2 regions of the Heyndrickxia sporothermodurans genome follow, and region 1 is predicted to be linked to the other one. Evidence: a T-box and tRNA genes for the amino acid it is inferred to sense, from the RefSeq annotation. Region 1 holds a T-box; the other holds one or more tRNA genes.

Region 1 (9,730 bases):
CTCTGTCGGTCTGCCAGGCAAGACAAGGTTTAGAATCACACCTAATATTGCAGCTAATGCCATTCCTGATAGCTCAAATCCTTCAGTAAATCTAATGAATGCTCCCCCTATTCCTACAACTAGGATGACGGAAGAAATGAGTAGATTACGATTATCTGCAAAATCGATTTTATGCTCAACAAGCATTCTTAGACCGCTTGCAGCAATAATTCCAAATAATACGATAGATACGCCACCCATTACAGCTGTTGGGATGGAACTCAATAGGGCACTAATTTTTCCAATGAAACTGAAAGCTAACGCAAGAACACCGGCACCGCCAATTACGTATACGCTATATGCTCGAGTGATTGCCAGGACTCCGATATTTTCTCCGTAAGTAGTTGTTGGCGGGCCACCAATTAGCGATGCGATAACGATTGAAACTCCATCACCTAACAGGGAACTATCTAGACCAGGATCCGCAACTAAGTCACGGTTTACAACTTTACTCAATACGATTTGGTGTCCAATATGTTCAGATAAAGTTACAATGGCAACAGGTACCATTAGCATCACAACTTGCCAAGAGAATGTCGGTTCATATGATATGAAAGGGAAAACAAAATCTGGTAATGCAAACCACTTCGCTTCAATGACACCTGAAAAATCTACTAATCCGGCAAATACAGAGATAATATAGCCTCCAATTATTCCTATGAGTACTGGGATTAGTTGAAAAAACCCTTTAAAAAATGTTGAACTAATAATGATGATTGCAATTGTGCAGAGGGCGACAACGATATGTTTTGTACTATAAATTAGATCTGCTTGAGGTGCACCTGGATTTTCGTACATTGCCATTCCTACTGCCGTTCCAGCAAGTCCTAGACCGATAACGATTATTACTGGTGCTACAACGATCGGTGGCAAAAGTCTCATTAACCATCTATATCCTAGTTTATTTATTAGTAAAGCAACAAGTCCGTAAATGATTCCGGCAAAAAAGGTTCCCAGCATGGCAGCTCCCGGACCACCTAATGCCTTTGCACTTATTAGTGGAGCAATGAAAGCAAAAGATGAACCTAGGTAAGCAGGAACCTTTCCTCTTGTGATAAGTATATAGGCAAGTGTTCCTAATCCACTCGAAGCAAGTGCTACTGCAGGACTTAAATGCACGAGTAGCGGAACTAAAACCGTTGATCCAAACATCGCAAACAAATGTTGGATGCTTAGGCTAATCCATTGGGATGTATTTGGTTTTTCATTGATGTCTAGTATGATTTCTGCATTTTTTCCCATTATTTAATCTCCTTTTTCTTAAGATGTACCTAACAACGGTTCTCATACAAAAAAACCTCTTTATAGCAAGAAGCCACAAAGAGGTTAGTCCATCATTGAATATCACAAAATCCAATAATAGATATCCACCTTTGTCAGCCTCTCTGGACTGCTTTTAAAAGGATGTATTTAATTTTCATAAATACTTACTTGATCCAATTCATCCACTTCATTAAGTGCAACAACAATTCGCTCTGAACTGGATGTAGGAATATTTTTTCCGATAAAATCTGCACGGATAGGCAGTTCTCGATGTCCCCGGTCTACTAGTACGGCTAATTGAATTTGCGAAGGTCTTCCAATATCCATCAACGCATCCATTCCTGCGCGAACCGTTCGACCTGTGTATAATACATCATCCACTAATATAACCTTCTTATTATTTATATCAGTTGGAATATGTGAACCTTTTACTTCTGGTACCGCATTCTCGGTCTTTTCCGTTAAATCATCACGATACAAAGTAATATCCAAAACCCCAACTTGTATCGATTCCCCTTCAATTTGCCCAATCCTTTCGGCTAATCGCTTAGCTATATGAATCCCACGGGTTTTAATTCCTACGAGAATGCAATTTTCAATACCTTTATTTCTCTCGATTATTTCATGAGCAATACGGGTAAGAGCTCTTCGAATAGCTTGTTGATCTAGAACAACTGCTTTTTGAGACATTTTTTTCACCTCTCAGATAAAAAACCCTCTCACCTAGAGGAGAGAGGGTTGACGAATGCATGTCTAACTATTAATAGCTTAAATTCGCTATATCCGTTTCCTTCTCAGCCTCACAGGACTGTATTAAAGGGGCTTATTAAATTATATTTAGAATACTATTAGTTTGCCTGTCTGTCAACTATTTTTTAAGGGACTGGATCAATTGAAGAAAATCTTCAGGCAATGGTGCTTCGAATTCCATGTATTTTTCGGTACGTGGATGGACAAATCCCAACACACCTGCATGCAGTGCTTGACCATTAATTGACAATGTTTTCCTTGGACCGTACTTAGGATCACCCGCAAGTGGAAATCCAATATATTTCATATGGACGCGAATTTGGTGGGTGCGTCCTGTTTCTAATTGACATTCTACAAATGTAAAATCGTTAAAACGATCGAGTACGCGAAAATGCGTTACTGCATGTTTACCACTATCTACAACTGTCATTCTTTGACGATCAACTGGATCCCTGCCAATTGGAGCATCTATCGTTCCATAATCATGTGGAATATTTCCATGGACGATTGCAAAATATTTTCTTGTTACGGATTTATCAACCAATTGGTTTACTAGACGCTCGTGGGAGAAATCATTTTTGGCAACCATTAATAATCCGGAAGTATCTTTATCAATCCGATGGACAATCCCAGGTCTCATTACACCATTAATGCCGGAAAGATCAGTACAATGTGCCATTAAACCATTTACTAACGTACCTGATGTATGACCTGGGGCAGGATGTACTACCATTCCTTTTGGTTTATTAACAACTAAAACATCTCCATCTTCATAATAAATATCAAGATTCATGTCTTCAGCCTCTACATCTAATTCTTCTGGCTCAGGGATTTCTATTACTAGTTGATCATTAATCATACATTTATAATTTGCTTTAACGTTTTTTCCGTTTACAGTTACATGACCTTCTTTAAGCCATTGCTGTACTTGCGAACGGGACCATTCTTCATTTAGAGCAGAAATAACTTTGTCGATCCTTTCATTATTTTCACTCTCAAGAATGATGTGTTCCATTTTTTCCATAAGTTTTCTCCTTTGATTGTCGTTCTTCTCTCAACATTTGTATGAGAAGCAGAACAACCCCGATCGTTAATGCTGCATCCGCGATATTAAAAATAGGAAAATCGATAATTTCCGCATAAAGAAAGTCAATAACTTCTTTTCGGAAAAGTCGATCAATAAAGTTTCCAATTGCACCGCCCAGCATAAAAGCCAAACTAATCCCTAATAAAGGTTTTCCTTTTGCATGTTTTTGAATGTAATAAATAATTCCCCCAACCACAATAATCGTGATTAAATAAAATAACCACATCTGGCCTTGTAAAATTCCCCATGCGGCACCTTGATTCCGATGGGATGTAATTGAAAAAACATTTTCGATTACAGGAATTCTTTCTCCAATTTCCATGTTTTTCTCAACTAGAATTTTTGTTAATTGGTCTAAAGCTATAACAAATAAAGAAATTATGTAATATATCACAAAGGAAACCCCCGTATCTTTTTCGTTAAAAAAGCTTTGCTTCCTTTGCATTGTAGCATAAAACGGGGGACTTAGAAAAGCTTATTTGTCATTAGCTAAAAGGGATTGTAATTTTTCCAAAGGACCATAATTGTTTCCATTCGTCAGAGGTTTTTAATGTAGGTATTGTTTCAAGCCATTCTTTCGGAATCGGTTCGCCATTTCGTTCACATTTTCCATAATTACCTTCATTCCATTTTGATAGGGCGGTATTAATGTCCTTTAATTCATCATTAATCAACTCTTTAATTAAGTCATCATTCGTTTCGTAAGAATTTAATTCTACTTTTAGATCATGAAGTAAATGAAATAAATGTTGATGTTCATCATTAAGGTACATTGATATTCCCTCCTTCATAGGTTGATGTTAGCTTACCCTTATTTTTTAATTATTTATCGAGTAACTCTTTCATAAAGTTACAGAAAATAGAAAACCCTCGAAGAATTACCTCCGAGGGTTTTATCTTTATGCGTTATAATAAGATTCTTTAACAACAGCAGCACATCTAGGACACAATGTTGGATGTTCTTCAACTTTCCCAACATCAGGGGTAACAACCCAGCAGCGCTCGCAAGTTTCACCATCCGCTTTTTCAACCAAAATAGCGGCATGTTCAAGCTTCAGTGCTTGTTCTGGCGCATCTTCAACAGAACCGGCAATTTCAAATCCAGAAACAATAAATAATTGGTTCATGTTTTCTGAAATGGAATCTAATAATTGTTTTGTTTTTTCATTTACAAATAAAGTAATTTTTGCAGTTAATGATTTTCCAATTACTTTTTCATTACGTGCCTCTTCTAAAGCTTTTAAAACGTCATTACGAAGTTTTAAAAATTCTCCCCATTTGCTTTTCAGCTCATTTGCATTTGGTAAGTCACTGAATTCCGGCATATCTGTTAATTGGACGCTTTCTTCTGCCGTACCAGGAATATATGCCCATACTTCATCAGCTGTGTGAGGCAAGATTGGTGATAAGAGTTTCGTTAACGCTGTTAAACAATCATATAATACAGTTTGCATTGCACGTCGTTCAAAATTGTCTTTTGCTTCGATATATAAAACATCTTTTGCAAAATCTAAATAGAATGAACTTAAATCTAATGTACAGAAGTTATTGACCGCATGATAAATACTTGAAAATTCATAGTTTTCGTATGCATCATGTGCATGTTTAATTAAATCATTCAATTTCACTAGCATATATTGATCAACTTCACGTAAATCTTCGTAAGCAATTTTATCTGAAGAAGGATCAAAATCGGATAAATTCCCTAATAAGAAACGGAATGTGTTACGAATTTTGCGATAAACTTCTGATACTTGTTTCAAAATGGCATCAGAGACACGAACATCCGCCTGATAATCAACAGAAGCAACCCATAAACGGATAATATCTGCCCCTAATTGATTGATTACTTTTCCTGGTAAAATTACATTTCCTAAAGACTTACTCATTTTACGTCCTTCACCATCAAGTGCGAACCCGTGGCTTAACACCCCTTTATACGGTGCTTTCCCCGTCACAGCTACAGCAGTTGTTAATGAAGAGTTGAACCAGCCACGATATTGGTCGGAACCTTCTAAATATAAATCTGCAGGGCGTTGTAAGTCATCACGCTCATATAATACTGCCTGATGAGAAGATCCCGAATCAAACCATACATCCATAATGTCATTTTCTTTCGTAAATTTACCATTTGGACTTCCCGGGTGAGTGAAGCCATCAGGTAATAATTCATTTACTTCTTTTTCAAACCAAACATTTGAACCATGTTCACGGAAAAGTTCTGAAACATGTTCAATTGTTTCGTCTGTAATAATTGGTTCACCATTTTCCGCATAGAATACAGGAATTGGTACACCCCATGCACGCTGTCTAGAAATACACCAATCACCACGATCACGAACCATATTAAACAGTCGGGTTTCTCCCCATGATGGAACCCATTTTACTTCTTTGATAGCTTCCAATAATGCAGGACGGAATTTATCAATTGAAGCAAACCATTGTGCCGTTGCCCGGAAAATTACCGGTTTTTTCGTTCTCCAGTCATGTGGATAAGAATGGGTAATAAAGCTTAATTTTAATAGCGCACCGACTTCTTCTAACTTTTCGGAGATTGGTTTATTTGCTTTATCGTAAAATAGCCCTTCAAATCCAGGTGCCTCTGCCGTCATGACACCTTTATCATCAACAGGACATAAAACGTCCAAACCATATTTTTTCCCTACAAGAAAGTCATCTTCCCCATGTCCGGGCGCAGTATGAACACAACCCGTACCGGAATCTGTCGTAACATGTTCGCCTAACATAACTAATGAATCACGATCATAGAATGGATGTTTCGCTAAAATATATTCTAATTCTTTACCGAGAACCGTTTTAACAATTTGTGGTGAATTCCATTCTAAAACTTCGGATACTTCTTCAAGAAGCGCTTCAGCAACTAAATATTTTTCATTTGCTACATTTACAACTACATATTTTAGTTCCGGATGAACGGTAATTCCAAGGTTAGCGGGAATTGTCCAAGGTGTTGTTGTCCAAATGATAATTTTTGTTTCATTATCTAATACACCTTTTCCATCTTTTACTTCAAATGCTACATAAATAGAAGCTGAACGTTTATCTTGGTATTCTATTTCCGCTTCCGCTAAAGCCGATTCGCTTGACGGAGACCAGTAAACTGGTTTCAGTCCTTTATAAATATAGCCTTTCTTCGCCATTTCTCCGAAAACTTTAATTTGTTGTGCCTCATATTCAGGTTTTAATGTTAAATATGGATTTTCCCAATCACCACGAACACCTAAACGTTTAAATGCTGTCCGTTGATTATCTACTTGCTGATATGCATATTCAGCACATAATTGCCGGAATTCTGCGATTGTCATTTCTTTTCTTTTTACACCTTTATTCGTTAACGCCTGTTCAATTGGAAGACCATGTGTGTCCCAGCCAGGAACATATGGAGCTTGATAGCCGGTCATTGATTTGTAGCGGACGATAAAGTCTTTTAATGTTTTATTTAATGCATGACCCATATGAAGATCTCCATTGGCATATGGTGGTCCATCGTGAAGAACAAAAAGCGGTCTGCCTTTAGTTTTGTCTTGAACTTTTTGATAAATATTCATTTCTTCCCATTTTGCTTGGATTTCTGGTTCTCTTTTTGGGAGATTTCCACGCATCGGAAATTCTGTTTTTGGCATTAATAGCGTATCTTTATAATCCATGTCTTTTCCTCCTAATTATTTGACTCCGTTACAAGTTTAATGATTTCCTCTATTTATTGACAATTAACTAAGGTGCCATACAAATAAATAGAAAAAGCCTTCTCATCCCTGGAAGGGACGAGAAGACTTTCCCGCGGTACCACCCTAATAGATATCATTAATGGATATCCACTTACACATTCGTATCGTGAATGAATCGCTTGTATCTACTTACCAACTTGATGTTCAATACAAGAACTCTAGGGTGATTTTCCAATTATTCGCTTATACCAAGCTTCCACTATCCTTGGTTCGCTTATTATAATAAGACGTTGAACAATTGTACTGTCCCTGTCATCGTTTGTGTATATATTTGATATAAATTATATGTGATACAATTTCATTTCGTCAAGATTCAAGATTATTTAATTTCTTCTTCAATATTTAATTCTGTAGCATCGATATCAAATTCCATTAAATTATCCCAATCATCATTCTTAAGTAAATCTAATTGAGCTTCTATGAGCATTTTGAAACGAGTTCGAAATACTTTTGATTGCTTTTTAAGCTCTTCAATTTCTAAGGCAATTTTCCGAGCTTTTGATAATGCTTCATTCACTATACGATCCGCATTTTTTTCAGATTCTCTAATAATCAGCTTTGCTTCTTTTTGTGCATTACCGCGGACTTCCTCCGCTGCTTCCTGGGCAACGACGATAGATTTATTTAATGTTTCTTCAATATTCGTAAAATGTCCTAGACGTTCATTTAGCGAAGAAAGCTTTTCTTCTAGTTCTTTCTTTTCACGTATAATCAGCTCGTAGTCTTTGATGACTTGATCAAGGAATTCGTTCACTTCATCTTCGTCATACCCGCGAAAGCCTTTACTAAATTCCTTATTATGTATATCCAATGGTGTTAAAGGCATCTTGCCACCTCCAGTAAGTTTTAATCTTCCGCTTTTCTCTTATCCAGCTTCAGTGCCTAGCCCCTCGAGGTCAAATAACCTAAACCAAATGAAGACAAATTGCGGACTTCCTTTGGTTTAGAACATTTGCTTGTCGGGGCTGACAGAGGCACTTCCGCTTTTAACTTATTATACTTTTTTTCGACAGTTTGTGGGGATTTTCCTGCAAATTTATCAAATTATTTCATTACGCCCACCAGTATTCGCCATTTTTCTTTTCTTGTTTGGCCATCAATGACAATAATTTTGCTTCTACCATAACCTCTTGCCGAGATCATATCACCTTCATCACAAATAAACGAAGTTTGCTCAGTCATCCTCCAATTTACTTTTACTTGTCCATGTTGAATAAGTGTTTGGGCTTTCTGTCTGGAAATGTTATAAATTGATGATATAACAGCATCTAATCTTAAAGAGCTAACAGTTGTTTGTTGTTCATGCCATGTTTCACCTATTGAAATCATTTCATTCATATTCATTTCCAATAATTCGATCGAAATTTTCCCGACCTGGCAAAATTCTAGTTTTATATAATCTTTTAATTCTTTAACAATGAAAAATTGGATCCGATGACCACCGATAAGGATGTCCCCGAATTTTTCCCTTTTAACTCCTAAAGACATAAGGGTGCCAAGTACTTGACGGTGTGTAATCGTAACAAATTTACTAGGATATTTTATTTCAAATAAAGCAATTTGGAAGTCTTCGTCGGCGGGAGTATAATAATCGGGATAGAGTAGAACCCTTTTTCTTTCACAAAACTCATGGCCTCCGAATACATGTACCCTCACCTGTTGTCCTATACCAATAATCGATTGAACAATATGAATTTGTCTCGGATCTAAAAAATCGGTTAGCTTTGGTGCATAACAGTCTTCAACATATTGTTTCCAATTGACAACTTGATCAATAAATTCTTTCTCTTCCGGTCTAAAATGTTGATAAATATTATCCATAAAATCCCCTAAAACGTTAATAGTCAAAAATAGATAAAGGTTCGTAGGCACTACCTAAATAATCCAAAAATATAGTGCCCTTACCCCTCTTCCAGCAAGATTTAACACAATAATAGCGATAATTGGTGAAAAATCAATCATTCCAAATGGTGGAATAATGCGACGAAATTGTTCTAAATACGGTTCACATATGCGTGCGAACATTTGACCAATTGAAGATTGTTGCGCATTAAACCATGACATAAATATATAAATAATAATTATGTATGTATAAATCTCAATAGCTTTAATTAAAATTCCAAACAAAATATCCATTCTACTTAAGACCACCTCGAATCAAAATCATTTTGCTGAATTAAGTCAGTAATATTTCCCGAAACTTCTACATTATCTGGCGTACTCAAAAATATATCTGTTCCAATTCTTTGAATATCTCCACCAATAGCATAAACAGTTCCACTTAAAAAATCGATAATTCGTTTTGCTTGATCACGATCAATCCTTTGTAAATTCACAACTACTGCCCGTCTATTTTTTAAATGATCAGCAATTTCTTGTGCCTCGGCATAAACTCGTGGTTCAACCAATATAACTTTTGAAGATTTTTGAACACTTTGTAAGCTGACAACATTTTGCTTTTGTTGTTGCGTCTTTGGATACTGCTCAGGTTCCATTTCATTATCCAGCTTTTCGTCTTCAGTATATTCATATTCATCATCCAATAAAAAAAATGATTTCAACTTCGTTTTCAATCCCATACGAACACCTCCATTTTATCCAACTAATGATGTACCTATTCTTACAAAAGTCGCCCCTTCTTCAATAGCAATTGTGTAGTCATTTGACATTCCCATAGATAATTCATTACATGGAGCATACTCAAGTTGTAAGGCTTGGACTTTATTTTGCAATTCTTTTAATCCACGAAAGCACCGACGAATGCTTGCTTCATCCTCTGTTAAAGGTGCCATCGTCATTAATCCAACGACTTTTATTTTATTTAAATTTTTTAAATTATGAA
Region 2 (9,730 bases), on a different contig from region 1:
ACAATCCCTTAAATAAATAGTCTGGTAATTATGGCGAGAAGGTCACACCCGTTCCCATCCCGAACACGGAAGTTAAGCTTCTCAGCGCCGATGGTAGTTGGGGGCTCTCCCCCTGCAAGAGTAGGACGTTGCCAGGCTATGCCCCTATTTGGGGCTATTATTTTGCTGAAATTTACAAGTTTTGGCCCGTTGGTCAAGCGGTTAAGACACCGCCCTTTCACGGCGGTAACACGGGTTCGAATCCCGTACGGGTCACCATATGGAGGATTAGCTCAGCTGGGAGAGCACCTGCCTTACAAGCAGGGGGTCGGCGGTTCGATCCCGTCATCCTCCACCATTATTTGATAATTTAAAAGTGTAATCCGCCGGCCTAGCTCAATTGGTAGAGCACGAACGAATAAGCTACAAAGCGGAACATCAGCGTACAGCTTGAGAAGCTTCTTGAATAATCATTCTGAAAGCTGGACGACCTTCTTTAGCAGATTAAATATTGGAAGTATATCTTAATCCGCCGGCCTAGCTCAATTGGTAGAGCAACTGAATCGTAATCAGTAGGTTGGGGGTTCAAGTCCTCTGGCCGGCACCATATATTATTTGGATTACTGGTTATAGGATCGATAAAGAAAACTTTATTATATTTTGAGCCATTAGCTCAGTCGGTAGAGCATCTGACTTTTAATCAGAGGGTCGAAGGTTCGAGTCCTTCATGGCTCATCAAAATTGCGGAAGTAGTTCAGTGGTAGAACACCACCTTGCCAAGGTGGGGGTCGCGGGTTCGAATCCCGTCTTCCGCTCCAGATAACCCTTGCCGGGGTGGCGGAACTGGCAGACGCACAGGACTTAAAATCCTGCGGTAGGTGACTACCGTACCGGTTCGATTCCGGTCCTCGGCACCAAAGTTTTTTACGAAGCAAAATAACTTTCATAATATGCGCCCGTAGCTCAATTGGATAGAGCGTTTGACTACGGATCAAAAGGTTAGGGGTTCGACTCCTCTCGGGCGCGCCATTTAGTACGGGAAGTAGCTCAGCTTGGTAGAGCACATGGTTTGGGACCATGGGGTCGCAGGTTCGAATCCTGTCTTCCCGACCATTCAAAATATACAAATAGTATGATGGGGCCTTAGCTCAGCTGGGAGAGCGCCTGCTTTGCACGCAGGAGGTCAGCGGTTCGATCCCGCTAGGCTCCATTTTTTTAAAAGGAAAATGAAAGCATGACATTTCATTTCTGTCCAGCTCCAGCGCCTAATCAAGGCGCTTGCGCTTTTCTTATCATGGCGGTGTAGCTCAGCTGGCTAGAGCGTACGGTTCATACCCGTAAGGTCGGGGGTTCGATCCCCTCCGCCGCTATAAAATTATAAATAATGATGGACCCTTAGCTCAGCTGGTTAGAGCAGACGGCTCATAACCGTCCGGTCGTAGGTTCGAGTCCTACAGGGTCCATAAAGTGGAGGAATACCCAAGTCTGGCTGAAGGGATCGGTCTTGAAAACCGACAGGCGGGTTACACCGCGCGGGGGTTCGAATCCCTCTTCCTCCGCCATAAAAGTAACTTATAAATCGGTCCGGTAGTTCAGCTGGTTAGAATGCCTGCCTGTCACGCAGGAGGTCGCGGGTTCGAGTCCCGTCCGGACCGCCATTAAATATCATTTATCCCTTAATAACTATCTTTATCGGAGGGGTAGCGAAGTGGCTAAACGCGGCGGACTGTAAATCCGCTCCTTAGGGTTCGGCGGTTCGAATCCGTCCCCCTCCACCAGTTAGGGGTATAGTTTAATGGTAAAACGAAGGTCTCCAAAACCTTTGATGTGGGTTCGATTCCTACTACCCCTGTCAATTATTATGGCGGCTGTGGCGAAGTGGTTAACGCATCGGATTGTGGTTCCGACATTCGTGGGTTCGATTCCCATCAGCCGCCCCATAGAAAATTATTTTATATTTGCGGGTGTAGTTTAGTGGTAAAACTACAGCCTTCCAAGCTGTTGTCGTGAGTTCGATTCTCATCACCCGCTCCAAATTTACATAAAGGGCCTATAGCTCAGCTGGTTAGAGCGCACGCCTGATAAGCGTGAGGTCGATGGTTCGAGTCCATTTAGGCCCATTCAAAAAAATATTCTTTATTAAAAAAAACTAGCTACATATTTTAGCTAGTTTTTTGTGTACTTTAGCTTCTTTTCTGATAAATTGTTGTTTTTCTTTAAACACAAAATAATATTAAAAATGCTGAGTGGATTGGAGCGGAAGGAGCTTGACTCCTGCGGGACATAGAGGAAAGGTCGTGACCCCACAGGCGCAGTAGCGCCGAGGAGGCTCGACTTCTCACCGCGAAAAAGCAAGCTCCTGCAGCGGAAAGGAACGGACATTGTTTTTTCATAAACAACAAACTTTATGAGCATATCTAAGACAACAGTATAAAAATATATTGATGATGGAAAATAGTATTAGGAGGGATATTATGAGCGAAAACCAAAGTAATAATAGCGGATTTACAGTAGCTGGAACAAGCATTGATGACGTGAAAAGAAAAAATGCGCAGTCAGGCATGTCTTATAATGAAGTGAAGGAATGGTTGGCTAAAACAACAGGCGGTCATGGAACAAGTATATACAGTAATACAAATGTTGAGGAAGTAAAAAGGAATATTAGTGAATCCATGAGATCAAATAAATAAAAGAAATGTATTTAAATGAATGAAACATTTTCTTTCCCGATCCGTAGTACATTGTAGAAACAATCATTTTCTACAAAGGAGTGGTAGTATGGATATCGCGTTTATTATAATATGGTCGGTTTTAATTTTGTATTTCCTCGTAATGATCCCAATCGAGTATAATAATATTTCTTCCATAAAGGAGCAAAAAAAGAAAGCAAATATGCACCATAATGAAATGTATGAAAAAATGAGCTTCGAGGAAGAACAACTAAATTTTAATCTTCAAGGCAATCTTTTGAACCTGCCATCTAATTTAGTCGCTGCACTCATTTACAAGCTACGACATCGAAATTCTTATCGTGGATAAAAAGTTTTAAAAAATGTTACCGCTTACTTGTCTTTTTGTAGAGAGAATGTTACTATATACCTAATAATAAGATATTGATCACATGTTACTGATACGATCAGGCATGGTGGTATGTAAAAGGGTTAACCCTTTTATTGTGCTGCCATGCCTTTTTATAGTTTTATTTGATCACTGTTTGCTAAACCATGAATATTTGTAACATAGGAAAAAAGGAGTCCTTACGATGAAATTTAATTTTTTTAAAAAAGAAAAAGAAGAATTACACATATATGCACCAGTTAATGGACAAATTGTTCCAATTGAAGAAGTACCAGATCCAGTTTTTAGCCAAAAGATGATGGGGGAAGGGGTCGCTATTCTACCATCGAATGGAAATATCTATGCCCCTGCTAGTGGAACAGTCATTCAGGTTGCGCCAACAAAGCATGCAGTTGGTATACGTGCAAATGATGGTTCAGAAATACTCATCCATGTAGGATTAGAAACGGTTGCTTTAAAGGGAGAAGGATTTAATGTGGCTGTTAAGGATGGAGACAAAGTTTCTGCCGGGCAACTACTAATTGAAGTGGATTGGGAATATATTAAGAAAAATGCCAAAAGCACGATAACCCCGATAGTAATTACTAATAGTATGGAAGGTAAGAAACAGTATACTGTTACAGAAGAAAAGGAAGGTTTACAGGGAAAAACGATAGTGATAACATCTTCCGATAAGTAATACACTGTTTCGTATAGTGAAAACAAGGAGATGGCTCGATGAAGATATCAAAGATTCTAAATAATAATGCTGTTGTAGTAAGGGATGGGCAGGAAGAGAAAATAGCAATTGGCACAGGAATTGTATATGGGAAAAAGAAAAATGATGTTGTCAATCAACAAAAAATTGAAAAACTATTTGTCATGAAGGAAAATGAAAAACTTCAACAGCTTTTGAATCGAATCCCAGAAGAGCATTTTATCATCTCTGAAAAAATCATTACTTATGCAGAAGAGTATATTGGTTCAAAGTTAAATGAACATATTCATATAGCCTTAACCGACCATCTTTCATTCGCGATAGAAAGAGAACAGGAAGGCATTCATTTAAAAAACAAGTTATTACATGAAATAAAAATACTTTATAAACAAGAGTATGAAATCGGTCTTTGGGCAATCAAATATATTAAAGAAAAATGTAATATCGAACTCCCCATTGATGAAGCTGCGTATATCGCCCTCCATATTCACACAATGAAAGATCAGGGCGGCGATATGCGTCAAACCGTTATTCAAACTACGATTATTAGAGATATTGTTCAAACAATAACGGAGTTTTTGAACATCCATATTCATGAAGACGATATCTCTTATCATCGCTTAATCACACATTTACGATTTGCATTAACGCGAATGAATCAAAATGAACTCCATACGATGGATAATGAAATGATTGAAATGATTAAAAAGAAATTTCCTCTGTCCTATCAATGTGCCACAGAAATAGCAAAGAATATATTGAGTTCATATCGCATCACTTTGCCCGAACATGAACTAGGGTATATTACCCTCCATATTGAAAGACTAAGAAAACAGTGGGGTTAATAAATCAAAAAATTTAAGGAGGTGAGGCAAAGGGGAAATGAAGTGTAATTAGTAGTACTCACATCACGAACCATTTTAATAATTTGATAGAATTCTTCTTTATATAGAAAGTGCCATCTTTTGTATTTTCTCTTATTCATTTTATTTTATAGAAAACTTCTTTTATTAAAATGTTTTGTTCGGATGAAGTAACTACTAAGTAATAATCAGATAAGTTTTTATTAGGGGGGAATAGTTACCATGAAGAAATATCTACAAAGAATGGGTAAATCATTGATGTTACCAGTTGCTGTATTACCAGCAGCAGCTATATTGATGGGGATTGGTTATTGGATTGACCCTACAGGTTGGGGATCCGGAAATGTGGCAGCCGCGTTTTTAATTAGTGCGGGAAAATCAATTATTGATAACATTCCAATTCTATTTGCTGTTGGTCTTGCTTTAGGGATGTCGAAAGAAAAAGATGGTTCCGCGGCTCTAAGTGGATTGGTTGCTTATTTAGTTGTAACAACATTATTATCAACAGATACTGTAGCAATGTTAAAGAGCATTGATCCAAAAGCTGTTAGTCCTGCCTTTGCCAAAATAGGAAATGCGTTCATTGGTATTATTTCAGGTCTTGTTGCCGCAAATATGTATAATCGATTTAGTAAAGTTCAATTACCAGATGCATTGGCTTTCTTTAGTGGAAAACGTTTAGTTCCAATTATGACAGCGGTTTCTATGCTAGTTGTATCAGTAATTTTGTTTTTCGTTTGGCCAGTAGTATTCACAGGTTTAGTTTCATTCGGGGAAGCGATAAGTAAATTAGGCGCTGCAGGTGCGGGCCTTTACGGATTCTTCAACAGATTATTAATCCCAACAGGCTTACACCATGCGTTAAACTCTGTTTTCTGGTTTGATGTAGCAGGAATCGATGATATCGGCAAGTTCTGGGCAAACAAAGGTACGAAAGGTGTTACTGGAATGTATCAAGCAGGATTCTTCCCAGTAATGATGTTTGGTTTACCAGCAGCAGCCCTTGCAATGTACCACACAGCAAAAACAAAGCAAAAGAAACAGGTAGCAGCCCTGATGATGGCCGCTGGATTCGCAGCATTTTTCACTGGTGTTACAGAACCACTTGAGTTTGCTTTCATGTTTGCTGCACCAGCTTTGTATTTTGTCCATGCAATTTTAACGGGTCTATCACTTATGATTGCCGCCCTATTCCATTGGACAGCCGGGTTCGGATTTAGTGCAGGTTTAGTCGACTTTTTATTAAGCTTGAAAATTCCAATTGCAAATCAACCTTATATGTTAATTGTTCAAGGTCTCGTATTTGCGGTTATTTACTACTTCTTATTCCGCTTTATTATTGTGAAATTTAATTTGGCAACTCCAGGTAGAGGCGAAGAAATAGTAGATGACAATGAAGGAGTAAGTACAGCAACGGATAAAAATAATAAATTTACAGTATTGGCTACTAAGATTTATGAAGGTCTTGGCGGAGATGCGAACGTGACTTCTGTAGATAATTGTACAACTCGTTTAAGAGTTGAAGTAAAAGATATGAACGCTGTTGACCAAAATAAGATTAAGGCAACTGGAGTACCAGGGATTAATATTGTTGGTCCACATAGTATTCAGGTAATTGTTGGAACATCCGTACAATTTGTTGCTGACGAAGTTAATCGAATGAGAAAAGGTTAATAGTTTACTAGAAGTGCAAAATCTAAAATGGATTTTGCACTTCTTTTCATCACCATTCATTTGATCTTACTTTTTTTGCTAACTACTCGATACTTTTATTACATTTAATGTATAATAGTAAACGAAGAATATAGCGATGAGTAATGGGAAAAGTTCCCTTGTAGCTATTTTGAAAAAAACTTGATGAAGTAGCTTATTTCGTATTACTATTTTTGAGTAGAGTTAAAGTGGAAAGAGAGTGTTCATAATGGGACGTAAGTGGAATAATATTAAAGAAAAAAAGGCATCAAAAGACGCAAATACAAGTCGTATCTATGCGAAATTCGGTCGTGAAATATATGTAGCTGCAAAGCAAGGTGAACCAGACCCTGAATCTAACCAAGCATTAAAATTCGTACTTGAACGTGCGAAAACATATAACGTACCAAAACATATTATCGACCGTGCAATTGAAAAAGCAAAAGGCGGTTCAGACGAAAACTATGATGAGCTTCGTTACGAAGGTTTTGGACCAAATGGCTCAATGGTTATCGTCGATGCATTAACAAATAATGTGAACCGGACAGCATCAGAAGTGCGTGCAGCCTTTGGTAAAAATGGCGGTAATATGGGTGTCAGTGGTTCTGTCGCATATATGTTTGATGCAACAGCTGTGATCGGACTTGAAGGAAAGTCTGCGGACGAAGTACTCGAAATTTTAATGGAAGCGGATATCGATGTTCGTGACATTATTGAAGAAGAAGATTCTGTCATTGTCTACGCCGAACCTGATCAATTCCATGCCGTACAAGAAGCATTGAAAGGTGCCGGAATCACGGAATTTACAGTTGCTGAATTAACTATGCTTGCCCAAAACGAAATAACACTTCCAGAAGATGCAAAAGCACAATTTGAAAAAATGATTGATGTATTAGAGGATTTGGAAGATGTTCAACAAGTTTATCATAATGTAGATTTGAGCGAATAATACTATATTTGTTCTACACGTCCCTTTCAGTTATTTGAAAGGGACGTTTTTCATATCTTGTTTGTAAAGAATCGCTAATAGACCCAGCATAATAATGTCCAACCTGGCATTGAACGCAAAGGCAATCAATCCTGTATGCAATATCGGCACTTTTGTTAAAAGGATTGCCGCAATCATAATGGCCATTAACGGAATAGATGCTTGTTTAACCCATTTATTTGCTAAAATAAGGATTCCACAAATAAGTTCTATTATCGCTACTGCATTCATTAGTAAAATTGGGTAAGGCAATCCTAAGCTAGTAAAATAATTCCCCAAATCTTCACTAACTATTTTCATTACTCCAGATGTAATAAAAATATAACCGACTAAATACCGAATGATTTTCGTATGAATGGTCATCCCTCCTTTAATTGAATATATGAATAAGAGGACAAACCATGTCAAAAAAATGGGTATTACTTATAAAATTTATTAAAAAGTATTTGACATTAACGTTGCGTAAAGGTGTACCTTTACATTAAGAGGAGGTGATCAAGTTGGAATATACGGTGCAAAAGCTAGCGAAATTAGCAGGAGTTAGTACAAGAACCCTTCGATATTATGATGAAATCGACATTCTTAAGCCGGCAAGGATGAATTCATCAGGGTATCGAATCTATGGGCAAACTGAGGTTGACAGACTGCAGCAAATTCTATTTTACAGGGAATTAGGTGTTAGTTTAGAAAACATAAAAATGATCATGAACACTCCTGGCTTTGATAGTACAAAGGCACTAAAGGATCATCGTGAGAAACTCCTCGAAAAAAGAAAACAGCTAGATTTATTAATTGAAAATGTAAATAAAACGATTAGCTATAAGGAAGGGAGAAGAAAAATGACGGATCAAGAGAAATTTGAGGGCTTTAAGAAAAAAATGATTGAGGAAAATGAAGAAAAATACGGTGATGAAGTTCGAAAGAAGTACGGAAATGAAACAATTGACCAATCCAATGCAAAGTTCATGAATATGACTCAAGATCAATATGAAAGATTCACAAAACTAGAGAAACAAGTAATAGAAACGTTAGTAGAAGCTTTCGCTACGGGTGATCCATCAAGTGAGCTTGCACAAAAAACAGCAGACTTGCATAAACAATGGTTGACCTTTACTTGGAAAGAATACAGCAAAGAAGCCCACGCAGGACTTGCACAAATGTATGTCGATGATGAACGATTTAAATCATACTATGAAAAGCAACCAGGAATGACCGAATTTTTGAGGGATGCGATTTGCATTTATACTAAGAAGTAAACAAAAAAAGCGATTGGTGCGCCAATCGCCTTTTTGTTATCCATAATATACGAACAGTGCAATGATCATTAAAACAATCGTAACCAATCCCACGGTAAATGGTAAATGGTACCTTAATGGAATTAATTTTGACAATGGTCTCCGTTCTTCATCGTTCATTTTACTAAACATTTGCTGAAAACTAGCAAATACAATATCAAAAAATCCTTTATTTATAATGTAGCCTGTTAAAGCTATTAATATAAGAAGAGCACCGACAACAAAGGAAACATTAATATATGCCAATAAATGAATGGAGTGATAAAAGACCAAAGAAAACAGAAAGACAACTATTTGTGAAACAATCACCCATATAACATATTTTTTAACCAATCGAATCATTCCTTTCAATAAAAGAAATGGAAAAGAGGAGATAAAGATAATGAAAATTATATAGTAAAAAATATAAAAATTAAAACAAAACTTTTGTGAAATGAAATTAAAACTATTTTGATATAAAACAATATTTCGACATTTATAACGATATTTCGATTGAAAAGTGTAAAAAATAGAAGATAAATGTAATTTTGCCTATAAATATGTCATAAAAAAGTTAAAAATGTTTTTTAAAATAATGTACAAATCAGAATAATATTATATAATATTAATAGAAAAGCTTTTTAGAATCTTTTCAATAAAAGAAAAAGGGGACAAGTAAATGAAAAAGTCAAAATTTTATCTATTTACTGCTATTGCCCTATCACTTGCATTAGTACTTTCGGCATGTGGTGCGGGAAGCGATAAGAAAAGCTCAAGCAATGGCGATAGCGGGTCAAAAAATGACCAAGTTCTCAATATGATTGAGACTGCGGAAATCCCAACAGGAGATCCAACATTAGCAACAGACCAAGCAAGTTTCATCGTATTCGGACAAACATTAGAAGGTCTTTATACATTAAATGACAAAGATGTTCCGGTACCAGCACTTGCAGAAGGAAAACCTGAAATTAGTAAAGATGGGAAAGTTTATACATTTAAAATTCGCAAAGATGCTAAATGGTCTAACGGTGACCCTGTAACAGCAAAAGATTTTGTTTTCTCTTGGAGAAGAGCAGTAGATCCTAAAACAGGTGCTCAATATGCGTACATGTTTCAAGGTGTAGTAAAAAATGCATCTGAAATTATGAACGGAAAAGCA

What was found. The T-box of region 1 lies ahead of ileS (isoleucine--tRNA ligase). A T-box ahead of a tRNA ligase gene usually reads a tRNA of that ligase, here a tRNA-Ile.
Region 2: it encodes a tRNA-Ile, which carries the amino acid that the T-box ahead of ileS (isoleucine--tRNA ligase) is inferred to sense. The anticodon was not compared.

What each region holds. Positions count from the first base shown of each region.
Region 1 is NZ_NAZB01000011.1:188,318-198,047, forward strand. It holds gene B5V89_RS04760 (solute carrier family 23 protein) at 1-1,281, opposite strand, end outside; gene pyrR (bifunctional pyr operon transcriptional regulator/uracil phosphoribosyltransferase PyrR) at 1,450-1,992, opposite strand; gene B5V89_RS04770 (RluA family pseudouridine synthase) at 2,171-3,076, opposite strand; gene lspA (signal peptidase II) at 3,048-3,533, opposite strand; gene B5V89_RS04780 (TraR/DksA family transcriptional regulator) at 3,625-3,912, opposite strand; gene ileS (isoleucine--tRNA ligase) at 4,039-6,807, opposite strand; T-box leader at 6,918-7,153, opposite strand; gene B5V89_RS04790 (DivIVA domain-containing protein) at 7,208-7,714, opposite strand; gene B5V89_RS04795 (YlmH family RNA-binding protein) at 7,933-8,709, opposite strand; gene B5V89_RS04800 (YggT family protein) at 8,764-9,024, opposite strand; gene B5V89_RS04805 (cell division protein SepF) at 9,030-9,467, opposite strand; gene B5V89_RS04810 (YggS family pyridoxal phosphate-dependent enzyme) at 9,483-9,730, opposite strand, start outside.
Region 2 is NZ_NAZB01000010.1:189-9,918, forward strand. It holds rRNA gene rrf (5S ribosomal RNA) at 21-137, shown strand; tRNA gene B5V89_RS03545 (tRNA-Glu) at 184-258, shown strand; tRNA gene B5V89_RS03550 (tRNA-Val) at 262-337, shown strand; tRNA gene B5V89_RS03555 (tRNA-Thr) at 511-586, shown strand; tRNA gene B5V89_RS03560 (tRNA-Lys) at 642-714, shown strand; tRNA gene B5V89_RS03565 (tRNA-Gly) at 723-797, shown strand; tRNA gene B5V89_RS03570 (tRNA-Leu) at 808-896, shown strand; tRNA gene B5V89_RS03575 (tRNA-Arg) at 932-1,008, shown strand; tRNA gene B5V89_RS03580 (tRNA-Pro) at 1,016-1,092, shown strand; tRNA gene B5V89_RS03585 (tRNA-Ala) at 1,117-1,189, shown strand; tRNA gene B5V89_RS03590 (tRNA-Met) at 1,276-1,349, shown strand; tRNA gene B5V89_RS03595 (tRNA-Ile) at 1,369-1,442, shown strand; tRNA gene B5V89_RS03600 (tRNA-Ser) at 1,449-1,541, shown strand; tRNA gene B5V89_RS03605 (tRNA-Asp) at 1,561-1,637, shown strand; tRNA gene B5V89_RS03610 (tRNA-Tyr) at 1,674-1,757, shown strand; tRNA gene B5V89_RS03615 (tRNA-Trp) at 1,761-1,831, shown strand; tRNA gene B5V89_RS03620 (tRNA-His) at 1,844-1,919, shown strand; tRNA gene B5V89_RS03625 (tRNA-Gly) at 1,940-2,013, shown strand; tRNA gene B5V89_RS03630 (tRNA-Ile) at 2,026-2,099, shown strand; gene B5V89_RS03635 (gamma-type small acid-soluble spore protein) at 2,454-2,669, shown strand; gene B5V89_RS03640 (DUF3949 domain-containing protein) at 2,758-3,018, shown strand; gene B5V89_RS03645 (PTS sugar transporter subunit IIA) at 3,242-3,736, shown strand; gene B5V89_RS03650 (PRD domain-containing protein) at 3,775-4,599, shown strand; gene nagE (N-acetylglucosamine-specific PTS transporter subunit IIBC) at 4,840-6,291, shown strand; gene B5V89_RS03660 (YebC/PmpR family DNA-binding transcriptional regulator) at 6,539-7,258, shown strand; gene B5V89_RS03665 (DoxX family protein) at 7,289-7,660, opposite strand; gene B5V89_RS03670 (MerR family transcriptional regulator) at 7,798-8,553, shown strand; gene B5V89_RS03675 (DUF3899 domain-containing protein) at 8,590-8,925, opposite strand; gene B5V89_RS03680 (peptide ABC transporter substrate-binding protein) at 9,251-9,730, shown strand, end outside.